Regions from separate parts of the Paenibacillus naphthalenovorans genome, predicted to be linked through region 3. Evidence: predicted binding sites of a transcription regulator. Region 3 holds the regulator's gene; each other region holds the start of a gene.
What was found. Region 3 encodes LexA, which represses DNA repair genes until DNA is damaged. Its sites were predicted from a motif close to CGAACATATGTTCG; they were not measured.
Positions count from the first base shown of each region.

Region 1: the regulator LexA is predicted to act here: its motif matches at 1,348-1,361, upstream of addB (helicase-exonuclease AddAB subunit AddB).
Region 2: the regulator LexA is predicted to act here: its motif matches at 1,883-1,896, upstream of recA (recombinase RecA).

Region 1 covers NZ_CP013652.1:923,399-926,682, forward strand. The annotation lists gene IJ22_RS04440 (class I SAM-dependent rRNA methyltransferase) at 1-118, shown strand, start outside; gene IJ22_RS04445 (nitroreductase family protein) at 182-754, shown strand; gene addB (helicase-exonuclease AddAB subunit AddB) at 1,471-3,284, shown strand, end outside.
Region 2 covers NZ_CP013652.1:1,343,510-1,346,793, forward strand. The annotation lists gene pgsA (CDP-diacylglycerol--glycerol-3-phosphate 3-phosphatidyltransferase) at 1-497, shown strand, start outside; gene IJ22_RS06490 (competence/damage-inducible protein A) at 540-1,787, shown strand; gene recA (recombinase RecA) at 1,970-3,016, shown strand; gene IJ22_RS06500 (RecX family transcriptional regulator) at 3,143-3,284, shown strand, end outside.
Region 3 covers NZ_CP013652.1:2,046,530-2,049,813, reverse strand. The annotation lists gene IJ22_RS10225 (SDR family oxidoreductase) at 1-843, shown strand, start outside; gene lexA (transcriptional repressor LexA) at 1,100-1,720, opposite strand; gene yneA (cell division suppressor protein YneA) at 1,864-2,229, shown strand; gene IJ22_RS10210 (DUF896 domain-containing protein) at 2,320-2,514, shown strand; gene IJ22_RS10205 (aldo/keto reductase) at 2,531-3,284, shown strand, end outside.

The sequences.
Region 1 (3,284 bases), 1.1 Mb from region 3:
CAAAACGCTCCGCTTGATCGAATTCCGCAGCGCCGGAAAGGATCATCCCCGAATTTTGGGAGTGGAAGAAGGAAATTATTTAAAATTTGCTATATTTGAAGTGCGCGGCAGGCGATAACCGAAAAAGCTTTGCAGCGCTGAGATACCGTTTAAGAGGAGAGGTGTCGTTAAATTGGGGAACATGCGTTTGAATGAAGCGATTCGGGGACGGCGCAGTATCGGACGGGTGAAGCAGGAGCCGATCACCCGCGAACACATTGAAGAGGTGCTGGAGGCGGGAAACTGGGCACCAAGCCATCACGGTACCGAACCGTGGCGTTTCTTCGTCATGACGGGCAAAGGTCGGCAAGCGCTGGCGGATGCCTATGCCGATATTGCTTCGGAAGCAGCTCCACAGCTTACGGGGGAGGAGCTTGAAGCGATGCGGGCGAAGCAAGCGGCCAAAGCGTTTCGCGCACCGGTTGTGATCGCTGTGGCGGTTTCGCCGTCGGATCGAAAGGGAGTGATCCGGATCGAAGAGTTTGCCGCAGCGCACGCCGCTGTGCAAAATATGCTGTTGACGGCGCATGCATTGGGCCTTGGAGCGATTTGGCGCTCCGGCGAACCGATGTACCACCCGCGGATGAAGCAGGCTTTTCAGCTGACCGAGAAGGAAGAAATGGTCGGGCTGCTGTATATGGGGATTCCGGATATGCCGCATCCGGAAGGCAAACGGAAACCGGCAGCGGATAAAACGGTTTGGATGACGGATTGACGTTCAGCAGATGCAAATGGATAACAGAAGGGCGATATCCGATACGGATACCGTCTTTTTGGCGTAAGGGGGTTCATTTTAACACAAAAAACCCTGTTCATTCCATTGGGGGAACGAACAGGGCTTCAACCTGCACAACCGGAATCCATCATTTTACACCTCTTTATACTGCATCGAACGAAGGACGGAACATGCTCTTATTCGATGTCGTTATATCCGTATTTTGCCAACAATTGATAAGACTCTTCTCTTATTTCCAAGAAATAATCGATAAACGAATTTAAAAATGTAATCATTGAAAATGACCTCCTCTTTTTATTTGCGGGCTTTTTCACCGTGGTATGCTGTGTTATGCCGGTCTTACAAACGGTAGTTTTTGGCTTTGCCGTAGCTTTATTATCGCTCCGGCCGACGCCTTTTGACAAAGTCGATATCTTTTCATGAAAGCGGCAATCATTGCCAATGAAAACCAATGAAAACGTAAATCATAGACCATGCTCTTACGATTTCGGGGTTTTACGCAGGATTTCATTGCCAATCGAAAATAAACCAGGAGGATTGGATGACCGCAGGTTCAAAAAATGCTCACATCAAGAACGTTTGTTCCTGTTTTTGAAAATATGTTATAATGACCAAAACCTCCCTTTTCCCAACACATGAGGATTTTGGTAGAATAATAGAGTTGAGGTAAATCCTACGCAACGGAGGAAGCGATCATGGCGTTTCGTTTTGTGCTTGGCCGTGCCGGGAGCGGAAAAACGACGTTTTGTCTGAACGAAATCAAACAAAAGCTCATGGAGAAGCCGGAGGGGCGTCCGCTGATTTGGCTTGTGCCGGAGCAGGCGACGTTTCAGGCGGAGTATGCGCTTGTATCCGCGCCTGAACTGGGGGGAACGCTGCGGGCGCAGGTTCTCAGCTTTCGCCGTCTGGCCTGGCGGGTTATGCAGGAGGTTGGGGGGACGGCCCGTCTTCCGATCGATGAAACCGGGAAGAAGCTGTTGCTTCACCGGATTATACATAGGAATAAAGAGCGTCTGCGCCGATTTCAAGCGTCTGCGGATCAAATGGGTTTCTTGGACCGTTTGAATCAGCTGTTCAGCGAATTTAAACGATACTGTATCACATCCGAAGGGCTTAGCGGATTTTATTCGGAGCGTTTCGGATCCCAGAGCGGCCCAAGCGGTTCATTGGAGGACAAGCTGCACGATCTGCAGTTGATTTATGCCGAATTCCAGACTGAACTGTCGAAGCTTTACCTGGACGGAGAAGATTATTTGACTCTGCTTGCCAGGCAGCTTGGCGAATCGGATTACGTTCATGGCGCCGAATGCTGGGTGGACGGATTTCACGGGTTTACGCCGCAGGAATTCGCGGTGCTGGAGCAGCTTGCCCGGCATGCGGGGAATGTGACGCTTACGTTGTGCCTTCCCCGGCCATATGTGAATGGGGAAGGTCTGCATGAGCTTGATTTGTTCCACCCGACGGCACGCACGATGCTGGAGCTGCAGGAGCGGCTGCGGCAGCAGGCTATCCATGTAACGGATCATATTGTGCTGCCTGATTCCCCTCCCGCCCGCTTTCGGCATAATCCGATGCTTGCTTATCTCGAAGCGCATTGGGGGGACGGAGTCAAGAGGCCGTTTCCCGAACCCGCGGAGGTCCGCAAAGGAACGGGTTCGTCCGTCCGTATCTTCGCAGCGGTCAGCCGCAGGGCGGAGGTAGAGGGGGTGGCCCGGGATATTGTAAAGCTTGTGCGGGACGAAGGCTTGCGTTGGCGCGATATATCCGTTTCCGTCCGCAGTGTTGAAGCCTATGGTGATTTACTGGCCGGAACGTTCCGCGATTACGGTATCCCGCATTTCTTCGATCAGAAGCGTTCGGTGCTGCATCATCCGCTGGTGGAACTGATTCGCTCGGCGCTGGAGACGGTGCTCACCCATTGGAAATACGATGCCGTGTTTCGATGCGTCAAAACCGGACTGCTCCTGCCCTTTGCGGAAGATAAGGAACTGCAGGGAGACCGCATACGGATCGACCGTCTTGCCATGGACCAGTTGGAAAACTATGTGCTGGCCTTTGGTATTCAAGGCTCCAAATGGACGGATCCGAAGGATTGGACTTATTCCTATAGAACGAGCCTGGAGCAGGATGATGCGGAGGCCGGTGACGCGGACGAGGCTTTTTTAACGAAAATCAATGCTTGCCGGCGGGCGGTAGCAGGGCCGCTTGGCGAACTGCAAAAGAAGCTGCGGGAGAAAACCGCGGTACAAGACCGCGTTCAAGCGGTATACGAGCTCCTCATCGGACTCCGGGTGCCGGATCGCCTGGAAGCATGGAGCCAGAGCTCGCTTCATTTGGGCGAGCCGGAGAAAGCGCGGGAGCATGCGCAGGTATGGGAGCGGGTTATGGATATGTTCGATCAGTTGATCGAGCTGATGGGGGAGCAGTCCGTATCTCTGGAGTTGTTTGCCGAATTGATCCAAACGGGATTGGAAAGCATCAAGCTCGGGCTTGTTCCCCCGACGCTTGA
Region 2 (3,284 bases), 700 kb from region 3:
TCCGGATCGATCAGTTCAGCATTACGTATAACCAGATTATCGCGGCGCTGATCTTTATCGTGGCTGCGAGTACGGATAGTCTCGACGGCTACATTGCCAGGAAACGGAAGCTTGTCACGAATCTCGGCAAGCTTCTGGACCCGCTCGCGGATAAGCTTTTGGTGTCTGCCGTTCTGGTTTCCCTGGTGGAGATGGATAAGCTTGGGGCGTGGATTGTCATTGTCATCATCAGCCGCGAGTTCGCCGTCACGGGCCTTCGTCAAATTGCGCTGCTTGAAGGCATCGTCATGGCGGCAAGCAAGTGGGGAAAATGGAAAACAGCGGCGCAAATAACGGCGATTATCGCACTGCTCCTGAACAATTTTCCATTCGCTTTCATCGATTTCCCGTTTGACGTTGTCACCAGCTGGATCGCCGCAATTATTACCGTTTATTCGGGTATCGATTACTTTGTTAAAAATAAGCATGTGCTCAACTTTGACGAACAAAAACAGTAGGTGTTCCTATTGTTTTTGTTTTATTTGGAGGCGAAACGTATTATGAAAGCGGAAATTATTGCCGTCGGAACCGAACTGCTGATGGGACAGATTGTGAATACGAATGCACAATATTTGGCACGCGGACTTGCGGATATCGGTGTCGGCGTTTATTTTCAGACGGTAGTAGGCGATAACGCTTCACGGATAAAAGAAGCGCTGCGCCTTGCCAAAAGTCGCGTGGATTTAATTATATGCACAGGCGGGCTTGGTCCAACGCAGGATGATCTGACAAAAGACGTCCTTGCCGAGGTGCTCGGACAAAGCCTGGTGATTCATCAGCCGTCGCTGGACAAGATGAAGACTCTCTTTGAAGGCCGGGGAATTCCCATGGTTGAGAGCAACATGCGTCAGGCGCTCATGCTCGAGCATAGCGATCCTCTTGCCAACGATACGGGACTTGCGGTCGGCAACGCCGTGACGCATGAGGGAACGCATTATATTCTGCTGCCGGGCCCCCCAAAAGAAATGAAGCCGATGTTTGATCGTTATGCACGCCCATGGATCGAGTCCAAGATGGATCATGTACAGCCTCTTTATTCTTTGATGCTGAAATTTGCAGGAATCGGTGAATCGTCACTTGAACATGCGCTGATCGATCTGATTGAAGCCCAGTCCGATCCGACGATCGCTCCTTACGCCAAAGAAGGGGAGGTGGCCATTCGTCTTACGACCCGGGCGGCGTCGGCCGATGAAGCGGCCGGAAGGCTTAAGCCGCTGGAACAGGAGATCCGCAGCAGGCTTGGCGAATACATTTATGCGGCGGAGGATATTTCTTTGGAGCAGCATATCCTGCAGACGCTGGCCTCGCAAGGCAAGAAGCTGGCCGTAGCGGAGAGCTGTTCGGGCGGGCAATTGAGCGACATGCTGACCTCCGTTCCCGGCAGCTCGGATGCGTTTGTAGGAGGTATCATCAGCTATTCGAATACAGCGAAACATAAGCTTTTGAAGATTCCTATGGAGCAGCTGGAGGGCGACGGGGCGCCGGGCGCGATCAGTGAAGAAACCGCCGCCGCTATGGCCGAGAATGTAGCGGAGCTGACCGGAGCCGACTATGGCGTTTCTATTACCGGCGTTGCCGGCCCGGGCGAATCGGAGGGAAAACCCATCGGACTCGTTTACGTAGGCATTGCCAGGCGGGGGGAGAAAGCCTCTGTCGTCAAGCTGCAGCAGTCCGGCAACCGGGAGACGATAAAGCTGAGAGCATCCAAAAGTTCGCTCTACCATCTCTGGAAACTTTTAAAGTCATAGTTGCCACCATTCGGAAAATCAGGTATAATACATTATAGCGGAAGTACCGTAACAAGCCCACAACCTTTGTTACGGTTTTTCTTTTGTTCCACATGCGAATGTATGTTCGAAAAACAGCTTGGCAACGGGTGAAAAACCCGCTATGATGTAATTATACGAATATGAAAAAGGAAGTGAGTCTCTTGACAGACCGGCGCGCAGCCTTGGAGAATGCACTACGTCAAATTGAGAAACAGTTTGGTAAAGGATCCATTATGAAATTGGGTGAATCTGCCCATATGCAGGTGGAGACGATTCCTAGCGGTTCGCTTGCATTGGATATCGCCCTGGGGATCGGTGGTTTTCCTCGAGGTAGAATTATAGAGGTATACGGACCGGAATCTTCCGGTAAAACAACGGTAGCACTGCATGCCATTGCCGAGGTGCAGAAGGTAGGGGGGACGGCTGCCTTCATCGATGCGGAGCATGCTTTGGACCCGCTGTATGCCAGCAAGCTTGGCATCAACATTGATGAACTGCTGCTGTCCCAGCCGGACACAGGCGAACAAGCGCTCGAGATCGCGGAAGCGCTCGTGCGCAGCGGAGCGGTCGACATCATTGTTATTGACTCTGTAGCGGCACTTGTACCAAAGGCCGAGATCGAAGGAGAGATGGGGGATTCCCATGTCGGGCTGCAGGCTCGCTTAATGTCTCAGGCGCTGCGCAAGCTGTCCGGAGCCATTAACAAATCGAAGACGATAGCCATCTTCATCAACCAGCTGCGGGAGAAGGTCGGCGTAATGTTCGGAAACCCGGAGACGACACCGGGCGGACGAGCCCTGAAGTTTTATTCCTCGATTCGCCTCGATGTGCGCCGCGTGGAGACGATTAAGCAGGGAAATGATATGGTCGGGAACCGCACGCGGATCAAAGTGGTCAAGAACAAAGTAGCCCCTCCGTTCAAGCAGGCAGAGATTGATATCATGTATGGCGAAGGCATATCCAGAGAGGGCAGCATCATAGATATTGCAACCGAGATGGATATCATCCAGAAGAGCGGTGCATGGTACTCTTATAACAATGATCGGCTTGGTCAAGGACGGGAGAATGCGAAGCAGTTCTTGAAGGAGAACAAGAACATTGCGGATGAGATCGAAAAGCAGATCCGGGATAACAGCAATCTGGTCACTTCGGTTGGAGCGAACATGGATGAAGAGGAAGAAGAGGATTTCGCCGTACCTTTTGAATAACCTCCACGTCACATCAGCTACTCCGATGCGCCGGTAGATTGCACATAGCGATTTCACCAACCAGGGCAAGGGCACCTTTACGATGAGTGAAAGGTGTCCTTGCCGTTTGTAAGGAGCGTGTTACAGGTGACGGATCATACAGACGAATGTCTGGCACCGGGAGTCATCACCAAAGTTGAACAGCAGCGGAGATCCAGACAGCGTTATAACCTGTTTATTGACGAAAAGTTTGCTTTTTCCGTACATGAAGATGTCCTGGTCAAGCATC
Region 3 (3,284 bases):
GCATTCCCGCCTCAACATCAGCCCGTGCAGCCCGGACTGGAGTACAAAATGACGCCCCGTCCGATTTTTGAAAACCCGCACTACGTCGGCAGCGGCAAGCTGCGCGGCAAGGTTGCAATCGTTACCGGCGGTGACAGCGGCATCGGTCGGGCGGTCGCCGTCGCCTTTGCCAAGGAAGGAGCCGATATAGCCATCCCGTATTTATATGAGCATCGGGACGCATACGAAACAAAACAGCGCATCGAGCAGCTCGGCAGAGCATGCTTGCTCATACCCGGCGACCTGAGGATGGAAACGGTGTGCCGGGAAGCGGTATATCAAACGCTCCGCACCTTTGGAAAAATCGATATCTTGATTTTGAATCAGGCCGTTCAGTTTCCGCAGGAAAGCGTGTCCGACATTTCCGCCGAACAGCTGCACAATACGTACAGCACGAACATTTACCCGATGTTCTATATGACGAAAGCCGCGCTTCCCTATCTGAAGCCGGGAAGCGCGATTGTGAATACGGCCTCGATCACCGCATATAGAGGTGCACCCGAGCTGATCGATTATTCTTCCACAAAAGGAGCCGTCGTCTCGTTCACGCGTTCGCTGGCTCTATCCTTGGTGAAACGGGGAATTCGGGTCAATGCCGTCGCTCCGGGGCCAATCTGGACTCCGCTGATCGTCTCCAGCTATTCGGCGTATGAAGTATCGCGCTTCGGCCTGGATACTCCGATGAAGCGTGCAGGGCAGCCGTTCGAGCTGGCTCCGGCTTACGTGTTTCTGGCATCAGATGATTCCAGCTATGTGACCGGTGAGGTTGTCCATGTCAACGGTGGAGCTATGGTGACGACGTAGATTTTTGGTTTTTCTAATTGAGGATCATATATAAACAAGCCTAAACAAGCCGCTTATCCGCATAACGCCGGAACAGGCTTATTTTACGCAGATCATATGCTTGCAAACGCTCAACAAGATTTCCTGCGGTGCACTGGGCTCATAAAAAGTGGATTTCAGCGGTAAAATCCTTCTTCGCTTTCCAAAGACTCGCCATAAATGCGTTGATATAAAAAATCCCTTTCAACCGGCGGAATCGGCGGTGAAAGGGAAAAAATTATTGAATATTTCTGAATACACCAATGACTTTGCCCAAGATCGTGACGTTCTTGAGTCTCAGCGGCTCCATCGTCGGGTTCTCAGGCTGCAGTCGAATATGATCCTTTTCCTTATAAAAGGTTTTCACTGTCGCTTCATCGTCTTCGGTCATGGCAACGACAATATCTCCGTTATTGGCGGTTTGCTGCTGGCGTACGATAACATAATCCCCGTTATGAATACCGGCCTCGATCATACTTTCTCCGATTACGCTTAGCATAAAGACGTTATCATTTTTTACATAATGGCTGGGCAGCGGGAAGTAATCCTCGATGTTCTCCGTCGCGGTAATAGGTACGCCGGCGGTAACGCGCCCGATCAAAGGCACTCTGGCAACCGATACGGAGAATGCGCCGTCCGCCGAGCTTCCGTCCAATATTTCAATAGCTCTCGGCTTCGTCGGGTCTCTGCGAATCATTCCTTTCTTTTCCAAACGTTCCAAGTGCCCGTGAACTGTGGAACTGGATGCCAGTCCCACAGCCTCTCCGATCTCTCTTACTGAAGGGGGATAGCCTTTTTCTCTGACCTCATTCTTGATAAAGTCTAGAATCGCCTGCTGCCGATTGGAAATTTTGCTCAAGATCATCACTCCATTTTTGGTAATCATTACTTAGAAGTATAACATAGAACCGGAGTTCGTACAAACATAAGTTCGAATAAATGGTTGACACAAACAAATGTTCCTGATAGATTAAAAACAGAACAAATGTTTGGAGGTCGATCATGATGATTCAAAATTCTCGGCTTATACATAACTATCATTCCCGCCAGGTAATGCTAACCAAGCATAATGATAATAATAAGGGAACATATGTTCACGCTGCCGTTTTGGGTGCCTTGCTTTTTTGTGCAGTGTTCTTTATCTCTACGATGTTCAGCTTCTTTTTTGACCAAGATGTTCATGCGGCATCCTCGCAGCCTCAGATATATTCTTACGTGGAGGTTGAATCGGGGGACACGCTTTGGAGCATTGCCTCTCAATATGCGGACCAAGGACAGGATATAAGGGAATATATACATCAGATCAAAGGGATCAACCATCTTAAGAATTCCCATTTGCAAGTAGGACAAAAATTGTTGCTTCCCTAATCGCTGCGCATGTGCCGTATTGCTTCTCTTGACAATCAGATTCGGTAATGTCAAAGTATAATTTGAAATGACATTACCGGGAGGATCGGCATGAGTGAATCGAATCATGATGCATTGGTGCGGCGAATTAACGAATTGGCCCGCAAAGCGAAATCGGAAGGGCTAACCGATGCCGAACTGGATGAACGCAATGGATTAAGAAGGAAGTATATCGATTCTTTTAAAACCTCCTTGCGTGGTCAACTGGATAACATCAAGTTTGTTGATCAGGAAGAGAAGAAGTAAGAAGGGGGGTTAAGGGATGAATTATCGTGTTTTGGGCAAAAGCGGAATTGCCGTTTCCGAGCTTTGTTTAGGAACAATGACATTCGGAAATACGACAAACGAACAAGACTCGATTGAAATGGTTCATCGTTTTTTGGATCGCGGAGGAAACTTTATTGATACGGCGGATGTGTATGTCTCCGGTGTTTCCGAAGAGATCGTGGGAAAAGCGATTCGGGAGCGTCGTTCCGATGTGATCTTGGCGACCAAGGTACGCTTTCCTACAGGTAATAATGTCAATCACGTCGGTTTATCCCGAAAACATATTCTCGACGGTGTGGAAGCCAGTCTTCGTCGATTAGGCACTGATTATATCGATTTATATCAAATGCATGTATGGGATCAAATTACGCCCATAGAAGAAACATTGAGAACTTTGGATGATCTGGTTACTTCAGGCAAAGTACGGTATATCGGCTGCTCCAACTTTTTGGCCTATCAGCTGATGAAATCATTAAGCATCAGTGACTTTAATCGTTATGCCCGTTTTATCTCCATTCAACCGCAGTACAGTTTAGTATGCCGTACAATGGATCGTGAGGTTTTGCCTCTTTGTTTGGAGGAAAACGTTGGTGTGATCCCTTGGGCTCCTCTTGGCGGCGGCTTCTTGACAGGAAGATATGTTCGTGGACAGGAACCGACGGAAGGGCGTTTGGCGTCTAAAACGGGAGAAAGCCGTTGGGAAATTCGCAATACGGAGAAAAACTTCCGCATTCTGGATGAATTGATTT